2 regions of the Undibacterium sp. 5I1 genome follow, and region 1 is predicted to be linked to the other one. Evidence: predicted binding sites of a transcription regulator. Region 1 holds the regulator's gene; the other holds the start of a gene.

Region 1 (4,285 bases):
TATCAATCAGAATAACTTGCATATTTTTCTCCTAGTACCTTGTCGTCAATTACGCTGTGTGCAAATCAGTGTACGGCAGCAACGCTAAGTAGCGTGCGCGTTTGATCGCTGTGTCGACTTGACGTTGGTACAAAGCTTTAGTACCTGTCAAACGTGCTGGCATGATTTTGCCGTTTTCTTGCACGAAATCTTTCAATGTATCGACGTCTTTGTAGTCAACTTGCGCTACATGTGCGGCTGTAAAGCGGCAGAATTTTTTACGCTTGAACAATGGATTTTGTTGTGGGCGCTTATTTTTCAGTTTGCTTTTGTCAAATTTTTTACCGAATGCCATTTGTGGCTCCTAATCTAGTAAATTTGTCTCGAATTCAGTAATGTGAAATACGAGACTTTTGCTGTTACGGTTCTTGCGCGACAAAAAACCTGTGAATTGCATTACAACACCTAACTCTATTTCCATAAATCGCTTTGAAATTTCTCCTGCGGCTAGCGCATTGATTTCAAAGTCGACTACACGTTGGGCATTTGCTTGCGTTTGCTTAGAGTTATGTATCAGTACCGCAGAAGCTATCGGAATTCCGGCTGGTGTAAAACGCAGCGCCGATTTTTCTACAATGCTGGCAACGACTTTAAGCTGATTCACTGATTTATGTAGCGTCCTCTAACGTGTCAATTATGCTGCTGGCGCTTCTACGCGTTGCGTTTTAGCAGCATCTTCTTTCTGAACAGATTTCATCATTGGAGATGGCGCTGTTTCAGCTTTCTTCATTTTGACTGTGAGGTGGCGCAGAACTGCATCATTGAATTTGAATGCGGTTTCCAACTCAATCAGAGTCTCAGCATCGCACTCAATGTTCATGCAAACATAATGTGCTTTTGCCAGTTTTTGAATCATGTAAGCCAATTGACGACGGCCCCAATCTTCAATACGGTGTACTTGACCACTACGTGCAACAACTGTGGCTTTGTAACGTTCGATCATTGCAGGCACTTGCTCGCTTTGATCCGGATGTACGATAAATACGATTTCATAATGACGCATATATTCTCCTTGTGGACAATTTAGTAGCCCGCCTCGGCGTCAAGACGAGTGCGGGAAGAGGAAAGCCCATAACTATACTGCACTTTGATAATTTACTCAATAGTTTCAATAGCTTATTACATTTACTGCTACCAATTTATGCGTAACACAACCATTGAGAGGACTTAAAAAAATTTTGAGATAAAAAAGATTTTAGGTTTATACTGTACAAAAATACAGGCTGCATATAAACCCAGTCTCACAACTACACGATTGGAATTCGATCATGCTAAAACTCACCGCTCGCCAAGAACAGATTTTAAATTTAATTAAGGACGCGATCCAAAATACTGGATTTCCGCCAACAAGAGCAGAAATTGCGAATGAATTAGGTTTTCGCTCCACCAATGCAGCGGAAGAGCATTTGCAAGCACTAGCACGCAAAGGAGTTATTGAAATTGCTCCGGGTACCTCACGCGGCATACGATTGCTCGATTCCATACTAAGCAGTGGAAGCACCAAGGCTAGGCCTAACTATAGTGCTCAATTAGCGCTACCTCATCCATCACTAATGCAACTTAGTTTGCCGCTAGTTGGCAGAGTAGCAGCAGGATCTCCCATTCTTGCGCAAGAGCATGTGGATACGACCTATCAAGTTGATCCAGCCTTATTTTCAGCTATTCCAGACTATCTGCTCAAAGTGCGTGGTATGTCTATGCGTGATGCCGGTATTTTTGATGGTGATTTGCTCGCAGTAAAAAAATCTAACGAAGCAAAAAATGGACAAATCGTGATTGCCCGTATGGGGGATGATGTTACGGTTAAACGCTATAAAAAATCAGGGGATATGATCGAGCTATTGGCAGAAAATCCTGATTATCCCAATATCAAGATTAATGAACTTGATCAAGACTTTTCACTTGAAGGTTTAGCCGTTGGGCTGCTCAGAACCTGGACTTAAGTTATGTATTACTAGGTATTGGCAATATCAGGAAATTAAAAAAATTCCATCTGTCACGTCCCAACTCAATCAATATACTCCCCACAATCTTTTTGAAAAACATGATTTTACTCAATTGGTGCATAGACAATTAAAATATACTCACCCATAGTATGCAATCACTCCGATTAAATGCATAAAATTTTATGTTTCGAGCCTACTTTCATCGTCTCGACAAAAGTTAAATTATCGGTCAATTTAATTTACTATTTAGACAATGATTTAAAGATTAGATAACCCAGAAAATCAATTATGAATAAAAAATGGCCACTAGGTAACTAGCGGCCATTTTAATTTCTTTAGTTTTTAATCAGAGAAAACTATCTGATTAAAACCAAATTTCGGATCAGGCTCAATGCTTTACAACACCACCAACATCAACGCCACCTTCAACTTTAGTGGCCGTAGCAGCTACTAAAACTTCTTCATCAGTCAAAGCAACTGGCTGACGTTCTAAAGCAATTTCTAAGACTTTATCTATCCAACGCACTGGAATGATTTCTAGCTTATTTTTGACGTTATCAGGAATCTCAGTTAAATCTTTAGCATTCTCTTCAGGAATTAAAACCGTCTTAATTCCGCCTCGATGAGCGGCCAATAATTTCTCTTTTAGACCACCGATAGGCAATACTTCACCACGCAAGGTAATCTCACCAGTCATCGCTACATCTGCACGTACCGGTATCCCGGTAAAAACAGATACCAGAGCTGTCGTCATAGCAATACCAGCGGAAGGACCATCTTTTGGCGTTGCCCCCTCTGGAACGTGAATATGAATATCACTTTTTTCAAACACATCTGGCTTAATACCCAAGCGCTTCGCACGACTGCGAACTACGGTGCGAGCAGCTTCAATCGACTCCTTCATCACATCGCCTAAAGTACCGGTACGTATCACGCCACCTTTACCAGGCATTGCAACTGCTTCAATTGTCAATAAATCGCCGCCGACTTCAGTCCACGCAAGACCAACGACTTGTCCAACCTGGTTATCTTTGACCGCCACACCAAAATCGTAACGACGAACACCCAAAAACTTATCAAGATTTTTTGATGTAATCGTTGCTTTCTTTTCACTCTTTTTAAGTAAGAGCATTTTAACGACTTTGCGACAAATTTTTGATAACTCACGCTCTAAGGAACGTACCCCTGCTTCTCTAGTGTAATAACGAATAATGTCTCGAATAGCACTTTCAGCAACACTGATTTCACCATCCTTCAAACCATTATTTTTAATTTGTTTAGGAAGTAAGTAACGCTGGGCAATGCTAGCTTTTTCGTCTTCGGTATAACCCGACAAACGAATAACCTCCATACGATCCAACAAAGCTGGCGGAATGTTGTATGAATTAGAGGTCGCTACAAACATAACATCTGATAAATCGAAATCAACTTCGATGTAATGATCAGAAAAAGTATGGTTTTGTTCAGGATCTAGCACCTCAAGTAACGCAGAAGACGGGTCGCCACGGAAATCCGCCCCCATTTTATCTACTTCATCCAGTAAAAATAATGGATTACGCACGCCTACTTTCGATAAGCTTTGCAATATCTTACCGGGCATAGAGCCAATATAAGTGCGTCGATGACCGCGGATCTCCGCCTCGTCACGAACACCGCCCAGCGCCATACGTACAAACTTACGATTAGTAGCACGTGCTATAGATTGACCAAGGGAGGTCTTACCCACACCTGGGGGGCCGACCAAACACAATATTGGCGCTTTCAGTTTATCAACGCGCTGTTGTACGGCAAGATATTCCAGAATACGCTCTTTGACCTTATCTAAACCAAAGTGATCATCTTCCAACACTTTTTCAGCGTTAGTTAAATCATTGTTTACCTTGGATTTTTTCTTCCAAGGTAAATTAACGATCGTGTCTATATAGTTGCGAACAACAGTTGCCTCAGCAGACATAGGCGACATCATTTTAAGCTTTTTCAACTCATTCATCGCTTTGTTATGCGCTTCTTTCGGCATCTTTGCGGCTAGAATTTTCTTTTCTAACTCATCGATGTCAGCACCTTCATCACCTTCACCGAGTTCTTTTTGAATCGCTTTTACTTGCTCATTCAAATAGTATTCACGCTGAGATTTTTCCATCTGACGCTTAACACGGCCACGGATACGCTTTTCTACTTGCAGAATGTCAAGCTCACCCTCCAATTGACCAAGCAAATGTTCTAAACGTTTGGCAACGCTAAAAATTTCCAGAATGACTTGCTTTTGCTCTAGCTTCAAAGGCAAATGTGCAGCAATCGTA
Region 2 (4,285 bases), 2.7 Mb from region 1:
AGGGCGCGCCCTGCTATACGTGCCAAAAACGTTTCTCCGGTAATTCTTTTTACCGTCCATTCCAGCTCTACCCGTTCGTCCGCGATTAACTGCGGTATGACGCGCTGGCCAAAGGCTTGATAATCATCTTCACCGCAGTACAAGAAGCTGGTTTTAACGCCGATCATCGCTTGTGCATCTGGAAAATTACACAGTTCTGCCAGCGCCTGATTAGCAAGAATAATCACACCGTCGCTGACAAACATAATGCCCACAGGAGCGTTGTTGATCAAAATATCTAACTCACGCGCCAGCAGTTTGTAGCGGTCTTTACTGGCTTGCAGTAATTCTTGATTGATGCGCAAAGTCTCTTCGCTGACTTTTTGCTCGGTAATATCAATATGCGTGCCTTGCATGCGCAAGGCGTGACCCTGCTTATCGCGCTCCACCACCCGACCGCGTGACATGATCCACTTCCACTCACCGGACTTCGTTCTTTGGCGGAATTCAGCATGGTAATCCGTGAGCGGAATACTTTTACCTTGCGCATCAAATTGCTCTGGTGCGCGTAAGTGGTTACGCAAGGCTTGCTTGAGTTGTGAGATGTCTTCAGGATGTACCCCGACCTGAGCGAAGTTGCCCCAGAGCTGTTGAAATTCTGCATATTCCTCCGGCTCATAGCCCAGCATTCTGGCGTACTCAATACTGAATTTAGTTTCGCCGGTTTGCACATTCACATCGTACAAACCCTGATTCGCCGCCTCCAGAATTAAGCGTATTTGTAGCTCGGCATTTTGCGCGCGCTGCTCTGCTTGTTTGCGCTCGGTAATGTCATTGAGGTAGCCATGCCAGAGTATGCTGCCATCGCTTAATTTTTCTGGCGTTGCGTCGCCGACGTACCAGCGCTCTTCTTCAACCACGCCAATTACCCGATATTCTTGATGCCAAGGGGTGAGCATAGTGGCAGAAATATGCCCCGCCTCTCGCATTTTCGCCAGATCATCCGGATGTATTTTGGCAATTACGATGCTGGCGTCGTAACGAATTTGTTCCGCAGTTACGCCATAAATAGCGGTGACTGCATCACTGACATAAGGATAACAACTACGCCCATCTGGAAAGCGCTGATATTGATAAAACATACCCGGCAGCTGCTGGGAAAAATTAGACAACAAGGTATGACTTTGTTTGAGCTGATCAGTCAGGCGGTGATTCTCGGTGATATCGCTGACCAGACCGATCATGCGCGCCGGCTGACCATCTATCGTACGTTCTACCAGCGTACCGCGAGAGCGTAACCACTTCCAGTTACCATCACGGCATCGCAGGCGATGCTCGTGTTCGTATTGAGGAATTTCACCCTCCAGATATAACCTGGTCGCACGCATGGCTTCTTGCGCATCATCGGGATGCAGCCGGTCTATCCATTCATTGATGTGATTGCCCAGCTCGTGTTCGGCATAACCCAGAATCTGTTTATAACTACGGGAAAAAAATGCCTCGTTAGTGAGTAAATTCCAATCCCATAAACTATCGCCCACTGCCTCCAGCAAAGTCCGCAATGAACTCGCGCTCACCAGTACACCGGTTTGTAACGATGTGCTGGTGGCGTTGGCGGCGGCCTCGCTTGATTCTGACAACGGGTTCAGACGATTGGGCATAGTGAGTTGAGTAAGGAATCAAGTAACGCAGTCAGTCGTTTAAGGTGCCAACTAAGCTGTCATTTCAGGCGCTAATAAAACGTATTTGTCTTTGAGTTGCCAGACAAATTCAAATACGATTTAGTTTGAAACCTGATTAAAAAAATCGTAAATGCCTTGGTCGCTCATCTTGCGCGCATTCGACAATTCGCCGCCTTTGCTCGCATACACCAGGCTGTTGTCAGCCTTTAAAACTAATGCCGCAGGAATACCTTTTTTGATCGGATTTTCGTACTGTTTTGCGATCTCCAGATTTTTATCAAATTGACCTACATCCACTTTGACCAATACAAATTTACTGGCGATCAGTGCGGCATTTTGACCTTTGATCGATTTGTCCAGTTCTAAACAATCTTTGCACCAGTTAGCGCCAAAAATCACCAGCACTTTTTTATTTGTCGCCTGCGCTGTTGCCAGAGCTTTGTTAATGTTGGCCTGCGCATCGGCGGTTTCGTCATAGGGTTGATAAGTGGCAGCAGCGCTGACGCCAAGCGTAGCAAAAGACAGGCTGAGACCAAAACAAAATGCGAGTAATTTTTTCATGAGAGTCCTCTAATAGCACTGCAAAATTAGCGAGGCCAGCTACATCAGCGAAACCAGCCTAACAGAGCAGCTTGAATTGATTAAATTAATTGAACTAAATAGACAGGATCAGCAAAGCTCTCCGGTGAGACATCATGACGCAAATACCAGAATTTGTCATGGACAGGATAGACGCTGAAACAATTATGGTAGATGCTTAAAATTACAGCAACTTAAAGCGCTGACTTAGAGCAAAGATAGATGCTGTTTTGTATGCGAGTACGTTGATAGCAGGCTCACTCAAATACTGATTTTATATACTGATATTACATACTGATTTTATATACAGTATTTTCTTTTAAATGGATTAAAATACCTCAACGCTTGTCAGCAATAATCTCAGTAACAGCTTCAGTCATCACTTCGATAACATCATGTCCACCGCCCAGCGAAAAATTATCCATTGCGACTGTGATTGCTTCTATGCCGCGATAGAAATGCGGGACGATCCGCGTTTGCGCGATAAGCCGCTGGCTGTTGGTGGCAGAGCAGATCAGCGTGGTGTGGTGGCGACGTGCAATTACGAGGCGCGGCGCTTTGGTGTGCGCTCAGCCATGCCGACCTCGTTAGCATTACGGCGCTGTCCTGATTTAATCGTTCTGCCACCAACCATGGAGAAATACCGTATCGCGTCTAAAGCGATTTTGGCGATTTATCGTGACTACACCGACTTGGTCGAACCTTTATCACTGGATGAAGCGTATCTGGATGTGAGCGATTGCACGCAGCACAAAGGGAGTGCGACCCTGATTGCGCAAGAGATACGGGTGCGGATTGCAGCCACGGTGGGCATCACAGCCTCCGCCGGTGTGGCGGCGAATAAATTTCTCGCCAAAATCGCCAGCGACTGGAATAAGCCAGACGGTCAGTTTGTGGTCTTGCCAGAAGACGCAGATAGCTTTGTGGCAGAACTACCAGTCGCTAAATTATTTGGTGTGGGCAAAGTCACGGCGGCTAAATTGCATGGCCTTGGTGTGCAATATTGCCGCGATTTGCGCAGCTGGTCTTTACCCGATTTGCAGCAACACTTTGGCAAGCTTGGCTATAACTTGTACCTGCTTTGTCGTGGCATTGATCATCGTAGTGTTTGTCCGGACAGCGAGCGAAAATCAGTCAGCGTAGAAGAAACCTACGCCCAGGATTTGCCCGATCTGGCGGCTTGTCAGACGGAGTTGCCTGCCTTGTTTGCGATGTTGGTAGCGAGGATGAAGCGTGTACAAGCGGAGGATTACATACACAAGTTATACGTCAAAATCCGCTTTGCCGATTTCCACCAGACTACCGCAGAATGTCGTGGCAGCAGCTTGGACGAAAGTAGTTTTGTCAGCTTGTTAGAGACCGCATTTGCACGCGGCCAACAACCCGTTCGCTTGCTTGGGCTGGGTACCCGTTTAAGTGGCACGGAGCAAGCGTCAACGGCGGAGCAGCAATTGGTTTTGTTTGCGAGTTAAGTCCTGTCTTTGAGTCGTAGAGAGATAAAACAACATTTCTTTTTTAATTTTCTGTGAGAAGGTTTATCGCCTTTTCTAACACTATGTCATCGCCAGAAATCGCATCTTCTATCGTTGATTTATAAGGGAGAGTGGGAATGATTCCAATACCGTGGAATTGAGACCCATCTTGTTTCAAGACTTGCATCCCAGTCCAAAAAACTTTATATCCTCCTGGAAGAGGCAAGCAACTAATATTTCCATTCGAGCCTGCAGTCCGTGTGCCTATGATTTCACCCAGTTTGTAGTGCTCTACGATAGTCATCAAGGTTTCTGCAGCACTGATCGTATTACCGCTTATCAAAAAAACTAATTTGGCATTGATATAGGGCGCTTGAGGTTGAAGAGCTTTTCCAATGCGCTCCCATTGCCAATGATCCCGATCAGCTCCACTGATGACAGGGACATTGAATAACGGTACCTCTAGTGGCCTTTTTGTAAAATGTTTTAAGAAATTGCTATTGCCATTCACATAATTTCGGACATCAAAAATGATCCCTTTGAAGTTATTTTTTTGGGCAATCAATTGTTCAA

The links. The regulator LexA, encoded in region 1, represses DNA repair genes until DNA is damaged. The targets are predictions, from matches to a motif close to ACTGTATNNNNATACAGT.
Region 2: the regulator LexA is predicted to act here: its motif matches at 2,534-2,551, upstream of dinB (DNA polymerase IV).

The regions. Positions count from the first base shown of each region.
Region 1 is NZ_JAVIWI010000001.1:1,034,015-1,038,299, reverse strand. It holds gene rplI (50S ribosomal protein L9) at 1-22, opposite strand, end outside; gene rpsR (30S ribosomal protein S18) at 50-334, opposite strand; gene priB (primosomal replication protein N) at 344-643, opposite strand; gene rpsF (30S ribosomal protein S6) at 674-1,042, opposite strand; gene lexA (transcriptional repressor LexA) at 1,308-1,982, shown strand; gene lon (endopeptidase La) at 2,374-4,285, opposite strand, start outside.
Region 2 is NZ_JAVIWI010000001.1:3,733,110-3,737,394, forward strand. It holds gene RGU72_RS16330 (PAS domain-containing protein) at 1-1,640, opposite strand, end outside; gene RGU72_RS16335 (thioredoxin family protein) at 1,761-2,222, opposite strand; gene dinB (DNA polymerase IV) at 2,636-3,712, shown strand; gene RGU72_RS16345 (S41 family peptidase) at 3,756-4,285, opposite strand, start outside.